DNA from 2 places in the Mycolicibacterium phocaicum genome. Region 2 is predicted to be linked to the other one. Evidence: predicted binding sites of a transcription regulator. Region 2 holds the regulator's gene; the other holds the start of a gene.
What was found. Region 2 encodes LexA, which represses DNA repair genes until DNA is damaged. Its sites were predicted from a motif close to CGAACANNTGTTCG; they were not measured.

Region 1: a site for LexA is predicted at 6,450-6,463, ahead of G6N46_RS09540 (HNH endonuclease signature motif containing protein). Genes of this name have one in related genera too.

Annotation. Positions count from the first base shown of each region.
Region 1 covers NZ_AP022616.1:1,954,454-1,963,991, forward strand. The annotation lists gene G6N46_RS09515 (FUSC family protein) at 9-2,084, opposite strand; gene G6N46_RS09520 (hypothetical protein) at 2,182-2,640, shown strand; tRNA gene G6N46_RS09525 (tRNA-Ile) at 2,662-2,735, opposite strand; gene G6N46_RS09530 (phytanoyl-CoA dioxygenase family protein) at 2,824-4,065, shown strand; gene G6N46_RS09535 (acyl-CoA thioesterase) at 4,100-4,903, shown strand; gene G6N46_RS09540 (HNH endonuclease signature motif containing protein) at 5,039-6,445, opposite strand; gene G6N46_RS09545 (carboxymuconolactone decarboxylase family protein) at 6,563-7,405, opposite strand; gene G6N46_RS09550 (threonine aldolase family protein) at 7,420-8,445, shown strand; gene G6N46_RS09555 (metallopeptidase TldD-related protein) at 8,429-9,538, opposite strand, start outside.
Region 2 covers NZ_AP022616.1:1,256,475-1,266,012, reverse strand. The annotation lists gene G6N46_RS06170 (LGFP repeat-containing protein) at 1-1,170, shown strand, start outside; gene lexA (transcriptional repressor LexA) at 1,237-1,926, opposite strand; gene G6N46_RS06160 (LysM peptidoglycan-binding domain-containing protein) at 2,177-2,650, shown strand; gene nrdR (transcriptional regulator NrdR) at 2,762-3,226, shown strand; gene G6N46_RS06150 (alpha/beta fold hydrolase) at 3,233-4,255, opposite strand; gene G6N46_RS06145 (proteasome assembly chaperone family protein) at 4,300-5,241, opposite strand; gene G6N46_RS06140 (trypsin-like serine peptidase) at 5,436-6,287, shown strand; gene sthA (Si-specific NAD(P)(+) transhydrogenase) at 6,284-7,699, opposite strand; gene G6N46_RS06130 (DUF4192 domain-containing protein) at 7,869-8,930, shown strand; gene G6N46_RS06125 (iron-dependent transcriptional repressor DtxR) at 8,948-9,538, opposite strand, start outside.

The DNA of each region.
Region 1 (9,538 bases), 700 kb from region 2:
GCCGAGCATCACATCCGAACAGTCACCTCTGTCAGCGCGCGGTCGATGACATTGAGGGCCCGGACCGATGCCCGCACCGGGCCTGGTCGCATCTCGGGTAGACCGACATCGAAAAGAGCTGTATCACTGCGCCTCTCAGACGTATTCGGGTCGTCACCCGCGACCAGCTTCCGAATGCCGGCCACCGCGGCACCGGCGCGCGCCGCCGCCTGGTGGAGGGCCTCGTCGGCACCGTCGGGGACCTGCACACCTTGTGCCGCGGTGACCCCGGCGCGAGCCAGCGCATGCGCCGAACGGTTGGCCACCTGTAGTCCGCGCATCAGGCGCCGGACCCCATGTCGGAGTTCCGAAAGTGGACCCATCTGAAGCGGTTTACCCGCCGTGACGGCTTCCTTCAGTGCGTTGTCCATACGGCGGGTGTCGGCAACCAGATCACCAGCGTCTCCGGCGGTGCGTACCGCCGTTACCGCGGTGTCGATCACCCGCTCCATCTGGTCGAGGTAATCGGTGACCTTCGCGGCGAACGTGGCGCGGGTCTTGGTGGAGAAGACGAAATACGCGGACGCGATACCCACCACGCTGCCCACGGCGGTTTCCGCGATGCGCACCTCGAGCACCTGGGCACTGAAATTGCCCAGGAGCCCGTACAACATCGCCAGCAGCACCGTCACAAAGAACGTCAACCAGAAGTAGGCGACTGTCGCCAGGTAGAACGCGAAGAACACACAGACCACCAGGACGACGATCTGCAGCGCCGGGTTCCGCCCGATCTCCGCGGCAAGCAGCACGCCCGCCACCACCCCGGCGATGGTGCCGACGACGCGATGCCCGGCGCGCGAAAGGATTTCGCCACGCGTCGAGACACCGGTGAACACCAGGAACGCCGTCAACACCGCCCAATACCCGCGGTCAGGTGAGATGAGATTGCCCAAAATCGTTGCGGCGCTGGTCGCCACCGCGACCTGAATCGCGGCTTTGGTGCTGGGATTCAGGCCTGATGGCGCGTCCTGGTCGTCGTCGTCACCGTCAGCCCTGGCAGCGGCCGCGGCGATATCGTCGTCGCTGATGCCGCGGGCGTTGGTGGTGATGTGGTGAATCGCCAAGTGTGCCTGCATCGCCCGGTACGCCGTGACCGTCGCGACGCCCGCCGAGGTCGACAGGTCAGCCTTGTCGGCGGCTGCCGCGCCCATCCGTCGGGCCTGCCGCAGCTGTTCGTCGGTGGGGTTGTTGTCCAGGCAGATTCGCAGCGCCGCGACCGCGTCGACCAGACCCTCGGGCCACGGCTCGTCCTGGTCCAGCCACCACAGGAACGATGCTGCCTGTTCCAGCATGATCTGCGCTTCGAACACCCGCAGCGCCAGATCCTTGCTGGTGACACTCAGTGACTTCGCGGCCTCGTGACGGTCCAGCCAGTCGTCGATGAGCAGCGCCGTCTCACCCAGCTGGTCGAGTTCGTGCCGCGCGACGTCGACGCTGACCTGACCGCGGCGGGTCGCGACGTCCAGCGTCGAGAGCGACGCGGCGCGTAGTGCCGACAGCAGGCGACGCGCCTCGACACGTGGCCGTTCCGGAAACAACAGCACGTGCACCAACAGCGACGACACGATCCCCACGGCCACCGCGACCGCCAGCACCGGAATCTGATGTACCGGGGTTCGCAGGAACATCACGAAGAAGTACGAGATGAACGCGACCATCCCGAGGGCGTTTCCGCGCGGTCCGTACCGCCGCACCCACACCGCGGCGAACAACACAGCGATGAAGCCGACGTCGACGATCTTGCCGTGCGGCGCCAGGACTGCGGCCAGGGCCATGGCGCCGATCGCCGGGAAGAACAGCAGCAGCGTGGTGATGTTGCGGCTGCGCTGATCGCGATCCTTGACGGCGGCTGACGCCTGCATCGCGACCACCGCACCGAGCATCGCGACAGTTACCGGCTGCCCGGCCGCACGGGTGAACGCCAACATCGCACAGATCGCCAGCAGCAGCGAGAACGTGGTCGCAGCCGCACTGCGCAGCCGGATGCGGCCGGGGTCGGCAGCGTTGAGGACACTTGCTCTCCGCACCGCTGCCACTACCTGCACAGGTCAATTCTGCGGCATCAGCCTGTGTGGCATGTCCAGGTCGGTGGACGTCGCGTTTCTGGCTTCGCAGCGTTGCCAACGGGCGTAAGTTACCGTCGTGGCGCGTCGCAAAGGTGGGCTGACCAGCAGGTTGATCAGCGCTGCCATCGCATCGCGGCTAAGCCGCGATGCGGAAGGCGGGATGACCCTGCCGAACGTGCGGCTGTGGCTCGGCGGCGAACGTAATCAGCCACTGGGCGATTCGGTCGTCCTCCAAGTGCGCTCCGCCGGCCTGCCCTGCGACGTGATCGCCACCGGCGAGATCGACGTTCCGCGCCGCATGCGCCAGTCCCGCACGTTGCATCTGCGCCCCGCCATGCTCAATCTGCCGCCGTTGCGCAAAGCCACTCTCGCCGTGGAGATTCCTCCCGTCGCCCAACGCAAAGCCGCTCGCGCGCTGAAGCGAGGCGAGCCCGTCATGGCCGTGATCGAGGTCGAAGCGACCGACAGTCGAGGCAGTTCGGCACAGGTCAAAAGGCGGATATCGCTGAGCCCGCCGCAGCGGGGACTTGAGTAGGGACTTGAGTAGGGACTTGAGTAGGGCGGGCGGGGCTCGAACCCGCGACCAAGGGATTATGAGTCCCCGGCTCTAACCAACTGAGCTACCGCCCCATCGCGAAGATCGCGGCCACCATGGTCGCATGTCGCCGCAGGAAGGCGTTCCACGGGCTGATAATCGACGTCGGACGGAAGGGACACCATGGCGACCGACGAGGTGGGCACCGGTCTGCCGTGGGTCGATGCCATCGCGGCGTCGTTTCCGCACCATTCGTTCGACGAGTTCCACACCCACGAACTGGCCGCCCTCAACGCGCGGCACGGCGCCCTCGTCGTCGATGACCTCGCCGGGGCGGCGCCGATCGCGTTCCGGCTCCCCGATGGCACGGCCTACACCTGGCGCGCAACGCCGACAGGCGTGGACGTCACCAATGGTGACGCCGCGGCCACCCTGGTACAGCTCGACGAGACGACGTTCTCGGCGTTCCTGAACCGACTGCTGTCGGCGTCCGGCGCCGTCTGCACCGAGCGGGCGCGGCTGATGCGCGGCACATTGCAGGACTGGCAGCGCTGGGAACCCGCCATCCAGACGCTGCTGACCGGCACCCCGATCTATACCCGCGCAGTGCGCGGCACTCTCATCGACCGCAGCGGCCGGCCGCTCGATCTGCACCAGACCTTCACCCCCGACGACGACATGGAAGACCTGCGCCAGTTCTTCAGCGTCGCCGGCTATCTGCACATCCGGGGCGTTTACAGCCCCGACGAGATCGCCACATGGGGCGCGGAAGTCGAGAAAGTCCGAGCCATGACCACTCCCGGTGACCCGTTCTCGTGGTGGTCACTGAACTCCGGCGGGACCGAAATCGTCACCCGGATCAACTATCTGGGCCGCTACTCCGAAGTCCTACAGTCGCTGTGTACCGAACCGCGCACCACCGCGTTCGCGCGGCTAGCGGGGCCCGAACTGAGGGTCTGCGACGACAGGCTCGACGGCCCAATGGTTTTCATCAAGAACTCCGACGTGGTCAAGGGCGACGGCGACCTAGGCTGGCACGTCGATGACGGTATCGGCGGGCACCCCGTCATGTGTCCGCTCATCCAAGCGGGCATCCAACTCGATCGCGCCAACGCGGCCAACGGTCAGTTGATGGTGCTGGCCGGGTCGCACCGCTATACGAAGCACTGGCTCCAGTGGGGTCAGGAGGGCGATCTGCCCGTCGTCAAGCTCGACACCGAACCCGGCGATCTCACATTGCATTACGGCGACATCATGCACAGCACTCCCCCGCCGACCGCACCCAATGCCGGGCGCCGCGTCCTGTACTACAAGTTCGCCGAAGAGAAGACCTTCGAGTGGGTTCCGGCTGGATGCCACTACAACGACGCCCTGTTCCGCGCCGACGCGACGGGCAAGGTATCCAGTCGCGCAGCGACTCACTGAGGGCGCCCGCCGGGCGCCAGGCATCATGTTGAGCGTGACCGGCTCTCATTCGTTCGACAAAGCCCTGGAACTGCAACCCGTCGATGACACGCGCATGCGCGGCCGCACGCAGCCGGACTGGGCGAACATGGTCGGCCCGTTCGGCGGGATCACCGCCGCGGCGCTGTTGCACGCCGTCGAGCTGCGGCCCGACCGCATCGGCGAACCGCTGGCGCTCACGGTCAACTTCGCGGCACCCATCGCCGACGGTGAGTTCGACATCGCACTCAAGGCCGCGCGGACCAACCGCACCAACCAGCACTGGATCGCCGAACTCAGCCAGGACGGCGACACCAAGACCACGGCCACCATGGTTTTCGGCATCCGCCGCGACACCTGGTCGGACGACGAGTCCCGCATGCCGAATGTGACTGGACCCGACGGGCTCGAAATCAGTGGCCCGCCCCTACCGTGGGTCGGCCAATATGACACGCGATACGTCGAAAATCCTTTCCCGGGCGAGGATTCCGGCCCCAGCGAGTCATCGAGAACGACGCTGTGGGTGAGGGACACGAACCAGCGTGGCCTCGACTTCGCCGCCCTGGCTGCGATGTCCGACATCTTCTATCCCCGGGTCTTCCTGCGGCGCGGCGGGTTCTTTCCGGCCGGGACCATCTCACTGACCACCTACTTCCATGCCAACGGGCAGGAGCTCGAAAACATCGGCGGCGATTACGTGTTGGGCAGCGCCCACGCGAATCGCTTCTCGGACGGATACTTCGACCAGAGCGCGCACGTGTGGTCCCGAGGTGGCGCGCTGCTCGCCAGCACCCACCAGATCGTCTACTTCAAAGGCTGAAACCCTGAGCTCACGGGCGGAACGCACGGAGTCCTCTGAAGCTGAGGGCGCTCGTAGCGTGTCATCAACGGCGCTTCAGCAGCGGCGCATGCGCTACCGCCGTCGCGACGTGGATAGCCGTGGCGGAACGCCGGATTAGCTTGCCGCACTGTCACTTTCGTCGCCGTCATCATCCCCGCGCTCTGTGGGGTACAGCGTCGGGTGGTGGTACTGGTTGGTTCGTGGTTGGCCGACATCTAAGAGGGGTGGTGGGGTCCAGTGGGTGCGGCCGTCGGGGCCCATGGTGGTGGTCCAGCCGCCGGTGTCGGCGAGGCGGTTGTCGGGTCCGCAGGCCAGGGTGAGGTTGGTGATGTCGGTGGGGCCGTCATCACGCCAGTTGGTGTTGACGTGATGGGCCTGGGAGCGGGATGCGGGGGCGGTGCAGTTGGGTTTGGTGCAGCCCAAGTCCCGGGCGAACAACGCCAGCCGCTGCGCGGTGCTGGCGGTGCGCGCGGCCCGACCCAGATACAGGGGCTGGCCGGTGTGGTCATCAAACACCGCGAGGTAGTTGTCCGAACCCTGCGCGGCCATCCGGATGAGGTCTTTGACCGGCAGCTTCGTGCCGGTGTGCGTCACAGCGACCCCGGCACGTTTTTCCAGGTCGGTGACGGTGCAGGTGGCGACCACCGAGACCGGGAGCCCGTTGTGCTCACCCAACATCCCCGACGTCAGGGCCATACGGGCAACCCACATCTGCGCATCATGCTGACGCTGCGCCAGAGTGCGGGTGTCATTGGCGATCTGCTCGGCCGTCGGCGTCCCCGAATAGCAGGGCGTCTCATCAGCCGGGTTGCACATCCCGGGCGCGGCGTACTTGTCGTAGATCGCATCCCAATACGCCCGAGCCTCGGGGGTCAAGGTCCCTACGACGTCCGAGGTGCCGTCGGATCGTTGCTTACCGTGGGCGATGCCCCGTTTGCGGTCACGTTCGGTGTCATCGGGTTCGGGACCGTCCTGATCCAGCCGGTACAACAAATCCGCGGCCGCACGCCGAAGTTCTTCGGGTGTCTTGTACCGGGCGGCGGCGACCAGGTCACGTTCGCACTGGGCGAGGGTGACCGGATCGACCCACAACGGAACCTTCGCGAAGAACGCCGCGATTTCCGCGACATGCTCGATATTGATCGCGCCTTCGGCCAAGGCGGCGGCCACCAGTTCCCACACCGGGCCCAACGCCTCCCCGGTGATCGCCGACCGCGGACCCAGATGGTCACAGTCCCGCACCCTCCGACGGGCCTCCTCGCGGCTGATGCGGAGCCGGATATGCAACACCTCAGGCCAGTTTTTGGCGCCGATGTCTTTAGCGGTGGCCTGAGTTTGGGCGGCGGCCAGAATCTGGTGATCGACCGCCTCGGCCGCGCACTTCAGGGTTTCGCGGCGCGACTGCAACCCCAACAACACTGCGATCGGCAGCCCGCTGTAATCCAGAGACGCGAGCCGAGCCGCCGCGGCTTCGTAGACGGCGTAGGCCTCCTCGACAGCGGCCGGATCGACGAATCCCATACATCGAACACTAGTTCGAAGGACCGACAAGTGGCCGTGCTAAGTGGGGCGCTAGTTATCTACCGTGACCAGCGCAAACAAAGTGACCAAAGTTTTTCAGACGCCCGCGGAGAACCGCTAAGAGAACACCGGCTGCCCATCGACTCCGAGCAGATAGCGCTCGGTGCCCTCGCTGACCCGCGGCGCATCGCCGCCCAGCGCGACGGCAATCTTGTTGATGCCGTTGCGCATCACGTCGAGCGTGATCTCGGTGGCCTCGGCGTCGGAGAAGTGCGCCCGCACCCCCGCGGCAGCGTCGGCGGGTATCCGCGACGGCGTCCACACCAGCGCGTCGACGTAGCGCAACGCGGCCTTCTGGCGCTCGTCGAGCAGCTCGGACGATTCGTACAGCTCGATTTCCGAATACAGCGACTCATTGCCGCCGGCATCGAGCGCCGTGCCCTCGCGCAGTGACTTGCACAGCCGGCAGTTGTGCGCGGCCGCGCCCCGTAGCCGCACGACCTCGGTCATGACCGGGTCCAGCTCCCGTCGCGCCCCGACCGAGCTTGCGAAGCGGTTCAGCAGCAGATCAACCGGATCGGTGGCGTGGTCCCAACCGTCGGGATCGGCGACCGGAGGCAGGCCCAACGCCGCGAACCCGGCCCGCACGCGCGGTACGAAATCGGCGATGAACATCAGGGCCACGATGCGAAAGCTCTTGCTGCCCAGCGCGGTAGTGAGCTGTTCCCGCTGAGCCTCAGAGATCACCGACACGTCGGTGCTGAACTGCTCGGCGAACTCGGCCACCAGCGGCTCAGTGTCGGACACGGGCCCGTACACCTCTTCATAGGGCAACGGCGCAAGGCTCAGGGTCTCGGCACACGTCTGCCGCATCGCCGCGTTGAGCCGCCGATCAGCCGGTGGCGACAACGCGATCAGGGCAGTCAGTAGATCCTCCACACTTCGGATTATTGCCGCGATGAGACCATCGACGCATGGCTTCGACCGTCTCGGCCGCATTCGCCTCCGACAACGCTGCTGGTGCCCACCCACGCGTCATCGAGGCGATCGTCAGGGCCAACCAGGGCAGCGTGAGTTCGTACGGCGCCGACCCCAGCACCGAACGAGCGGCTCGAAAGCTCAGAGAGACCTTTGCGGCTCCCGACGCCGACGTGCTGTTCGCACTGACCGGCACCGCCGCCAACATCATCGCGCTGGCTTCGGCAGTGCGGCCCTGGCAGGAGATCCTGTGCAGCGATATCGCGCACTCCTTGCTAGACGAAGCTGGTGGGCCCGTGCGGCTCTCCGGCGCGCAGCTGACACCCCTACCCAGCGATGACGGCCTGATCGCGCCGCGCGACCTGGATCGACACATCGCGCGCCGTGGCGAGGTGCACCACTCGCAGCCGCGCATCGTCACCATCACCCAGTCGACTGAGAACGGCCGCGTGTGGTCGCCCGCCGCGCTGACCGAGTTCATCGACTACGCCCACCAGCACGAGCTGTTGGTCCACGTGGATGGCTCGCGCATCGCCAATGCCATTGCCGCCCTTGATGTCCCGCCACGAGAGGCAGTCGGCGACGCCGACATCGTCACCGTCGGCGGTACCAAGAACGGCATGCTGTTCGGTGACGCGGTGCTGATCCGCCGGCCCGAACATTTCCAGGGAATTCGCTTCGTACAGAAGCAGATCGGACACCTCGCCAGCAAGCACCGCTTCATCTCGGCGCAGTTCGAGGCCATGTTGCAGGACGATCTCTGGCTCCAGACCGCGGCTCACGCCAACCGCATGGCCGCGACATTGAGTGCCGGGTTCGCGGAGGCGGGACTGCAACTGGCCGCGCCGACCGAGGCCAACGAGGTGTTCGCCATCCTCGACGCGACGACCACCGCCCGCGTGCGGGAACACTTCGCGGTCCACGCACCGGACCCGATGCGACCAGTGGTCCGGTTCGTCTGCTCGTGGGCCACCACCGACGACGACGTCGCGGCGGTCCTGAAAGTTATTGCGCCTGACTGACGGACGACATGTGGAAGTCGGGAATCCGCAGCGACGGCATCTGGGCGCGGGTAGCCCAGTCGCCCCATTCCCGGGGCAGTGTGGTCTCACTGATGCCGGCCTCGGTGGCGCGCCGCAGCAGGTCCAACGGGCTCTCGTTGAACCGGAAGTTGTTGACCGCGGCCGTCACCTCCCCGTCCTCGATGAGGTAGACGCCGTCGCGCGTCAGACCGGTCAGCAGCAGCACCGTCGGATCGACCTCGCGCATGTACCACAGGGTGGTCAGCAGCAGGCCGCGTTCGGTACCGGCAATCATGTCGGACAGACTTGCGGTGCCACCGGTCATCAGAAGATTGTCGGCAGGCACGGCCACCGGTGCATCGAATTCCGCTGCGGCAGAGCGTGGATAGGCGAGCGCGTTGACGGCGCCGTCGCGAATCCAGTCGACACGTCCGATGTCCAGTCCGTTGTCGAACACCGACACCCGCTCCGACGAACTCGACGTCGCCACGAACGGCAGGCAATCCAGCCCGGGCGCAACGGGATCCGAGTACAGCGTCAGCCCCAGGTCGGTGAGCTTCTCCCCCACCCGGGTGCCGCCCGGCGCCGACAGCGCGGTGCGGCCCTCCTGCGCGCCGCGGCCGTCCATGCTCCAGCCGAGGTAGATCATCATGTCCGCGACGGTTGACGGCGGCATCAGCGTCTCGTAGCGGCCGGCGGGCAACTCGACGGCCCGGGACGCCCAGCCGAGACGCAGGCACAGGTCGTCGAGCATGGAATCGACTGGTACATCGACGAAATCGGCGGTGCTGACGCCCGCCCAGGCGCTGGCGCCATCGCGTTTGGCGTTGATCTCCACCGAGCCGGTCGGTTGAGTGAACCGTCGCCGGATACCGCCCGACGTGGCCAGATAGGTGGTGTCGAGTTCGTGACGGGCGAACCCGTACAGCGCGTCGCTGCGATGAAAGCCGTCGACGAGGCGCGCGGCCACATTGCCGAACACCGAGGCACCCGTCAGCGGTGACGGCGCCTCCCAATCGTCCGAAATCGAGAGCCCGGTCAGTGCCGGTGCGCTGTCCCGCGCCTCAGGCGCCGCCTGCGCCGCGTCCTGCGA
Region 2 (9,538 bases):
GACGTCGTCAGCCAGAAGTTCACGGGCGGTTCGATCTCGTGGAACAAGTCCAGCCGTGCGTTCAGCACCGAGCCGGCAGAACTGGCGTCGCAGTTGGGCGGCCTGCAGGTACCCAGTGTCGATCTGCCGGGCGGGGTGACCTCGCAGTCCGACGAGGCCGGCAAGTGGTACCAGTTCCACTGGTGGTGGTTGCTGGCGATCATCCCGCTGCTGCTCGTCGTGGTCGGCATCGTGATCGCGTCGCTGCTGCGGCGCCGGCGGCACGCCGGACCGGACGCCGTCGACGATCAGGACGCGTACGACTACGACGACCACGAGCTCGGCGACGGGGAGTACGGCGACCCGCAGTATGCGGACGGCGGTGTCGACAGTGAGTACGGCGACGAGTTCGCGGCCGAGGACCAGCAGTTCGACGGCCCGCACGGCGGGCCCGCGTTCCAGAGCAACCCGGACGTCATCGACACCGCGCCGACGGTGTACCCCGATTTCACGGCCGAGCAGCCCGCCGACGAGCCCGCCGACGGTGAGGCGGACGCCGATGCCGATGCCGAGGCGCAAGCCGAGCTCGACGCCGAGCCGGTCGACGCGGCCGAACCCTACGAGCCTGAGCCGCAGGCGAGCGGCGACGACGGCGACCGCGAACCCGCCGACGAACCGACGGCCTCGGTGCAACTCCCGGATGCGTTGCGTCGTGGTGGCGCGGCGGCGGGCCTGACCGCGGCCGGGTTGGCGGGCTTCGCCGGACTTCGGCCCCGGGACCCCGCCGACCGTGTCTGGGCTGCGCCGGCCGAGGACCAGGAGACCGAGGACCAGGCTGACGAGCGTGCGTCCGAGCCCGAGGAACAGGTGGCCGAGGCCGAGACGCCGGAGGTTTCGGAGGCGGAACCGGCAGCCGAGGCTCCTGTGGACGAGGCGCCTGCGGAGGACGCCGTCGCGGCCGGTCCGGCCAGCGGCCGGCACCATGCGCTGGGGGCCGAGGAACCCGAGACCGCGCAGATGTCGTTCCGCGTCGCGACCGGTGCGGAGCCGCCAGAGGGCTACGGCATCAAGGCCAATACCGAGTCGGGTTTGTACTGGGTGCCGGGATCTCCCGGGTATGACGAAGCGCCCGTCCAAATCTGGTTTGCCAGTGAGGAATTCGCGGTCACCAACGGGTTCATCCGCGGCTGACCGGAGTCATGACTGAGCCCCGCTGCGAGCGACTGCAGCGGGGCTCATCTCTAGGTCTGGCAGCCCTCAAATCTTGCGGATGACGGTCACGACCTTGCCGAGGACGACCGCGTCGTTGCCCGGGATCGGGTCGAACGCCGGGTTGTGCGGCATCAGCCACACCTGGCCCTTGGTGCGCTTGAAGGTCTTCACCGTGGCCTCACCGTCGATCATCGCTGCGACGATGTCCCCGTTGTCGGCCACGTTCTGCTGCCGCACGACGACCCAGTCGCCGTCGCAGATCGCGGCGTCGATCATCGACTCGCCGACCACCTTCAGAAGGAACAACGAGCCCTCACCCACGAGTTCGCGGGGGAGCGGGAAGACGTCTTCGACGGCCTCTTCGGCAAGGATCGGGCCGCCGGCGGCGATCCGGCCGAGCACCGGCACGAACGTCGGTTCGGGCAGCGCGTCCGAACCGGAGACATCGGTTGTGATGGTGGCGCCCGTCGAGTCGTCCGCACCGCGCACGTCCACGGCGCGCGGGCGGTTCGGGTCGCGGCGCAGGTAGCCCTTCTTCTCCAGCGTGCGCAGCTGGTGGGCCACCGACGAGGTCGAGGTGAGGCCGACGGCGTCGCCGATCTCCCGGATGCTGGGCGGATAGCCGCGGGTGGTGACCGAGGTGCGGATGACGTCGAGGATGGTCCGCTGGCGCTCGGTGAGGCTGCTGGACCGTCCGCCTGGCTGGGTGTCCGGGGTATCGGTGCTGTCGCTCATGCAGACGAATCTAGCCCAGTGCGGACGATTCATCAAACATGTGTTCGAGATCGGGCGGGTCGGCGTGTCGCGGACGGATCTCGTCGTGACGTCGTGAAAGGGGCGGCGGAGTCGGCGAACGGAACTTGTCGGTGGGTCGTCGTATCGTTCGCAACAGTTCGATCACATGTTCTACCTTTCGAACATTTGGGCGATATAGTCGAACACAAGAGCGATCGAACCTATGTACGAACTCCTGAGAGGAACCGACATGACCGTCATCACCCGCGAATACCCGACCGACGTCGTCGTCCGCACCGTGCCTCGGCGTGGAGATGTGAATCCGCACCGCCAGGCCCGGCTGCGGCCGGCTGGTTCCCGTCCTGCGGGCGCGGCCTTCCGCCACCGCGGTACGGGAGTACTGACCTCCCGGGCCTCGCACCGTCGCAACCCGATCACGCCGTTGACCACGGTGATGCTGGCTCTGGTCGCGGCCGGGATCACGGTGTGGCTGGGCCTGGTGGCGCAGTTCGGCGAAGCTGTCCAGCCGACATCGTCGGCGGCCTCGGTGCCCGCACAGCTCGCGGTGGTCCGGGTGCAGACCGGGGAGTCCATTCAGCAGGTCGCCCGGCGCGTGGCGCCCGACGCGCCCGTCAGCGCCGTCGTCGACCGCATCAAGGAGCTCAACAAGCTGCCGTCGGTGGCACTGAACGCCGGTCAGACGCTGATCGCGCCGGTCGGCTGAGGACAGCCCGTGCGCACCTCGATCGGCACGGCGCCCGGCCGCGTCCGAGCGGCACGGGTAGGCTCAAGACCGTTCGAAACGGTCGATTGTCGGTGCGGCGAAGGAGCGGTGATGCACTGTCCGTTCTGCCGGCATCCGAACTCGCGTGTGGTCGATTCACGGGAAGCTGATGAAGGGCAGGCGATTCGGCGTCGCCGGTCATGCCCGGAATGCGGCCGCCGGTTCACGACGGTGGAAACTGCGGTCGTCGCGGTGGTCAAACGCAGCGGCGTCACAGAACCGTTCAGCCGGGACAAGGTGATCAAGGGCGTGCGGCGCGCCTGCCAGGGTCGGCAGGTCGACGACGATGCCCTGAACCAGTTGGCACAGAAGGTCGAAGATGCGGTGCGGGCCACCGGATCTCCCGAAGTGCCGAGCCATGAGGTCGGGCTGGCGATCCTCGGCCCTTTGCGTGACCTCGATGAGGTCGCCTATCTGCGGTTCGCCTCCGTGTACCGCTCATTCTCGTCCGCTGAGGACTTCGAACGCGAAATCGAGGCGCTGCGCGCGCACCGCGGCGTGACGTCGTCGGGCTGACTGCCGCTAGGTCGCGCTGCGTTCGTCGGTCTCCATCGCGTCGAGCACCGCGAACTTCGTATCCTGCGGGGCGTCGATCGATTTCGCGGTGACGCCGGTCTGCAGTAGGCCGCGCAGGGCATCGCGGTCGTACACCGACGGCGCGGTGGTGTCGATGAACTCCTCGACGAGCTTCACGAACCGATCGGGATCGTCATGAAATGGGAAATGGCCCGAGTTGTCGAAGAACTCGAGCCGAGAACCTGGCATCGCGGCATGGGCCAGCTCGCCATGAGCAGCCGGGATGACGGCATCGTGGGTGCCCCAAACCAATTGCACCGGAATGGCTTCGGTCAAATAACATCGATCCAGCATCGTGACCACCTGGCCCCGCCAGTCGACCACCGCACGCAGGGTCCGGGCAAAGGCGGACGAGGCCTTGGGTTCGGGCAGGTCGTTGAGGATCCGCAGCATGTTCGGCAGGTCGTGACCCAGACCGGTCGACCCGAGCAGCGCGCCGCCGAGACGTCCGGCGAGCTGAAGCGCGGGCAGCACCAACGGGATTCGCAACAGCGCCAGCGCTTCGGTGCCCAATGGCAGGGCCGCGAGCCGCAGCGCGATGTTCACGTCGCGGGTGACGCCGCCGGCACCCACCAGCACCAGGCGATCGATCAATTGCGGGAATTGATAGGCGAATTGCATGGCCACGCCGCCGCCCAGCGAATGGCCGACGACCGTTACCCGTTCGATGTCCAGCACGCTGAGCAGGTCCCGCATGCCGTTGGCGTACGCCGCCACCGAGTAGTCGGCGCGCGGTTTGTCGGACTGGCCGTGACCCAGCAGGTCTGGGGCGATCACGGTGAAGCGCTGCGCGAGGCGCGTCTGAACGGTCTCCCAGGTGGTGGAGTTGTCACCGATGCCGTGGATGAGCAGGATCGCCGGTCCCGAACCGGCTATCCGGTACGCCCGCCGGTAACCGTGGATGGTGCGGTATTCCAGCCGCGGCGTGACGTCGCGCACCGAGTGCAGGGTGGGCTTCCCATCGGACATCGTCCCAGCTCCTTCCCATCGTGTCGGCGGAGCCGACCGCGTGGTCAGTCGCCGACAGTGCCGTCGTCGCCGGCCTGGGGATCGGAGAATCCGTCGCCGGACTGTTCGGCGAGGAACTGCTCGAACTGTGCGCCGAGCTCGTCGCCGCTGGGTAGTTCCTCGTCACGTGCCAGCAACGACCGATTTTCCTGAGCAGCGACGAACGAATCGTACTGTTGTTCCAGTGCACTGACCACTTGAGCGACTTCGGCGCTGGCCTCCACCTGCTCACTGATCTTCGTGTACACCTCGGCGCCCGCCTCGGACAGCTCGTGGAGCGGGATCTGCAGCGATGCGATCCGCGAGACCTCGCCCAGCAGGGCCTCCGCGGCCGGCGGATACGCGGTTTGCGCCAGGTAGTGCGGCACGTGCACCGTGAAGCCCAGAGCTTCGTGGCCGTGCTGAATCATCCTGTACTCCAACAGGTTCGACACGCTGGCCGGAACCTGCACCTCGCCCACCCATGGCGTGTGATCAGCGATCAGTTCCTTGTTGCCCGCGTGTGCGGTCATGGTGACGGGCCGCGTGTGCGGCACCGCCATCGGGATGGCGCCCAGCCCGATGACCTGCCGGACCCCGAGCCGCTCGGAGAGCAGCCGCACCGCCGTGATGAATCGTTCCCAGCGCAGGTCCGGCTCCATGCCGGCCAGCAGCAGGAACGGCGTCCCGGCGGTGTCGTGCAACGCGTACAGATTCAACTCGGGGTCGTCGTACTTGGTGAAGTGATCGGTGGTGAACGTCATCAGCGGTCGACGCGACCGGTAGTCCAGCAGCTCGTCGATGGCGAACGACGCGACCAGTTCGGTGTCGAGCGTGTTCTTCAGGTGCTCGGCAGCCAGCCGGATGGCATGGCCGGCATCGGAGAAGCCTTCGAGGGCGTGCACCATCACCGGTCCGCGGCCGTCGGCGGCGGACAGCTGGGGCGCGGGGAACTCCAGCTCGTACATGCCGCTCTGCTCGGGCTGATACTGCTGGCCCCGGTGGTCTTCGGGCCGCTGGTCGCTCGCGTCCGCGTGCCCGTCGTGCTCGCTCACCTTCACACTCCTTGCCGTACTGCCTCGCCCACATCTCGCAGTGGGGTGCGTCTCCTACAAGTGTCTCGCATTCTCACCTTGTTCCCCGGGTCACCCCGGAGTACGCCATGGTGCACCAGATGCTGCTCGGGCAGGAGGTATCGGGCAAGATCGGACAGATGCTGGGCACCCGACTGGTCGTGAGCGCGCTCGTCGCGCTGTTGGCCACTGCGTGCAGCCCACCTCCGATCAAGGCCGACCCCCGCACCGGCGACGTCGGCACGGTCAGCGCAGGTGCGGCCGCAGTCCCGGGGCCCCGTCTCGATCCGCGCGTCGGAGCGGTGTTCCTGGGCAGCGATTCGGTACACACCTGCAGTGGCGCGGTGCTCGACTCACTGGCGGGAAATCTCATCATCACGGCCGCCCACTGCCTCGATTCGTCGGTCGAGGCGACGTTCGCACCCGGTTACCGCGGCGGCGTGCCCGGGGACTTCTGGCACATCGACGCGGTGTACCTGGATCCGCGCTGGGTCCGTGGCCAGGACCCGGCAGCCGACTTCGCGATCGCCCGGGTCAGCCACGGCGGCGCGCCCACGACCGAGACGCTGGAGCACCGCGCCGGCGGCGGCTTCGTGCTCGGCGCGGCGCCCGGTCCGGACGTTCCGATCACGGTGACGGGATACCCGCTTGGTGACGGCGGCGGTCAGGTCAGCTGCAGCGGTCCGACGTCACGCCCGGATCGCGGTTTCCCGGCGCTGCGCTGCCCGGGGCTGGTGGACGGCACCAGCGGCTCGCCCTGGGTATCGGGGAACGAGGTCAGGGGAGTGGTCGGCGGTCTGCAGGGCGGTGGTTGCAGCAGCAACGAGCTGTCGTACTCGTCGCCCTTCGATGTGCAGGTCCAGGTGGTGTATCAGCGCGCGCAGGAGGGTGGCCCGGCAGACCGTGCCACCGGCGCCCCCGACGACGGGTGCAGCACCTAGCTCCTGAATTGGTTGAGCGCCCGCAGCTTGTTCATCACGTCGAGCGCGGCGACCTTGTAGGCCTCGGAGAACGTCGGGTAGTTGAAGACGGCGTCGACCAGGTACTCCACGGTGCCGCCGCAGCCCATCACGGCCTGGCCGATGTGGACCAGTTCGGTGGCGTTGGAGCCGAAGATGTGCACGCCGAGCAGCGTGAGGTCCTCGGTGGAGACCAGGAGTTTGAGCATGCCGTACGAGTCGCCGGCGATCTGCCCGCGGGCCAGTTCGCGGTAGCGCGACACCCCGACCTCGTACGGGACCGAGCTGTCGGTGAGATCGACCTCGGTGGCGCCGACGTACGACACCTCGGGAATGGAGTAGATGCCGATCGGCTGCAGGTCGGTCATGCCCTTGCAGGGCTCGCCGAAGGCGTGATAGGCCGCGAGCCGGCCCTGGTCCATCGAGGTCGCCGCCAGCGCGGGGAAGCCGATGACGTCGCCGACGGCATAGATGTGGTCGACCTTGGTCTGGTAGTTGTCGTCGACGAAAATCCTTCCGCGGCTGTCGATCTCGAGTCCGGCCTGGGCGACGTCGAGGTGCTCGGTCTGGCCCTGCCGGCCGGCCGAGTACATCACTGTCTCGGCGGGGATCTGTTTCCCGCTGGCGAGCGTGGTCAGGGTTCCGCCGGGACCCACGTCCACGGCGGTGACCTCTTCGCCGAACCGGAACGTCACCGCGAGGTCGCGCAGGTGGAATTTGAGGGACTCGATGATCTCGGAATCGCAGAAGTCCAGCATCGTCGGCCGCTTCTCGATCACGGTCACCTTGGTGCCGAGCGCGGCGAACATGGACGCGTACTCGATACCGATGACTCCGGCGCCGACCACCACCATCGACTGCGGCAGGCTCTTGAGGTCCAGGATCCCGTCGGAGTCCAGGACGCGTTCTTCGTCGAAGTTCACCCCGGCCGGGCGGACGGGCTTGGTGCCGGTGGCGATGACGACATACCGCGCCCTGATGTTGACGTTCTCGTCGCGGGTCGGGTCCTCGATGACCAGGGTGTGCGGGTCGAGGAAGCGCCCGTGCCCTTCGAACAACTCGACCCCGTTGCGCAGGAGCTGGTTGCGCACGACGTCCTGTTCCCGGCCGATGACGTGGGTGGTGCGGCGCAGCAGGTCGGCAGGGGTGATCCGTTCCTTCACCCGGTAGCTGGAGCCGTACAGTTCGCGCTGGCTCATCCCGGTGAGGTAGACGACCGCCTCACGCAGCGTCTTGGACGGGATGGTCCCGGTGTTCACGCAGACGCCGCCGAGCATGCGTCCACGCTCGATGACTGCGACGGATTTTCCCAGCTTGGCGGCGGCGATCGCGGCCTTCTGCCCACCCGGGCCGGATCCGATGACGACGAGGTCGAACTCCTGCGTGGAACCCATGACAGCCAGGTTGGCACGGCGCGCGTGATCATGCAGCCGGATCATCGGCGAACTTTGCGGAAACACCTCGCGCGGGACCGTTATCCACAGATCCGAGTTCATCCACAGACCGGCCCGCAGGCCGCGCCGGCCGACGATTCCTGACGGACCGTGCTGCCACCTTCAGGGCATGACATCTTTCAGCTCATTCGATTTCCAACTGAACCGGCCCGGCGCCCTGATCGCGGCAGTGCCTGCGGTCCTGGGATTTGCGCCGGAGAAGTCACTGGTACTCGTCACGATCATCGGCGGCGAGATGGGTGCGGTCCTGCGCGTCGACCTGTCGGAGGGATTCTTCGAGGCCTTGCCCGACGCCCTCGGACATCTCTCGGACATGGCCGCCGCCGCGGACGCGGATGCGGCCATCGCGGTGATCGTCGACGAACACGGCGTCGACTGCGCGATGTGCGCGGACATGTACCGCGACGTGAGCGACGAACTCGAGGACGCGCTGTCCGATCACGGCATCGAACTGTTCGCGGTGCATGTGGTCGACCGGGTGGCCGCCGGCGGCCGGTGGCAGTGCGCCGACGGCTGCGGCAACGCCGGCATCGTCGAGGATCCCGAATCGTCGCCTGTCACCATGGCTGCGGTGCTCGACGGCCGGCGCCTCTACGCCCGGCGCGCGGACCTCGTCGAGGTCGTGGCCGTCACCGACACACAGCGCGCCGAGGCGTTGCGGCCGGCGATCGAAAAGCGTGCTGCCACAGTGGATTACCGAGGCCGTCCCGATGCCGATGCGCGCGCCGACGTCGAACATGCGGTGGCGTGTGCCACCGGTTCGGCGGACGCGCCATTACTCGATGACGACGCGGTGCGCCTGGCCTGTGCGGTGACGGATTCGCGGGTGCGGGACACGCTGTACGCGCTGGCGGTCGGCGAGCACGCCGCCGCGGCCGAGTCGGTGTGGGCCGCGCTGGCCCGTACCCTGCCCGCGCCGTGGCGGCTGGAAGCGCTGGTGTTGCTGGCCTTCAGCGCCTATGCCCGTGGCGACGGACCGCTCGCCGGCGTGGCGTTGCAGGCCGCACTGGACGTCGACAGCGAGCACCACATGGCGGGGCTGCTCGACTCGGCACTCCAGGCCGGCATGAGGCCGGACCGCATCCGGGAACTGGCACTAACGGGCTACAAATTGGCGGAGCGCCTCGGCGTGCAGATGCCGCCGCGCAGGATCTTCGGCCGGTCGGCGTGAGCCGCGTGGTCTTCGGGTCAGACCTTCTCGACGCGGACCGCGTGTGCCATGTGATGCGGCAACTCGACCTGTTCGTGGCCGGGAATGACGATCAGGACGCTGCCCTGATCGGTGGCCTGCACCGTGACACGCGCATTCGGCACGACGCCGGCATCTTTGAGCCGGGCGATCAGCTCGGTGTCGCCCTGGACGTGCTCGGTCAGCTGGCGCACCCGGACCGCGACCGGGAATCCGGTGGGCAGTTCGGTGAGCCGCACGAGGCTGGCGTCGGCGTCGCCGGCCGGGATGACGCCGAGTTCGGCGAGGCCGGGGATCGGGTTGCCGAACGGCGACGTGGTCGGGTTGTCGAGCACCTGGACCAGCCGGCGTTCGACGTCCTCGCTCATCACGTGTTCCCAGCGGCAGGCCTCGGCGTGGACTTCCTCCCACGGCAGGCCGATCACATCGACCAGCAGGCGCTCGGCAAGCCGGTGCTTGCGCATCACCGACACCGCCAGCGACCGGCCCTTGTCCGTCAGCTCGAGGTGGCGATCACCGGCGACGTGCAGCAGCCCGTCGCGCTCCATCCGCGACACCGTCTGGCTGACGGTGGGGCCGCTCTGCTCGAG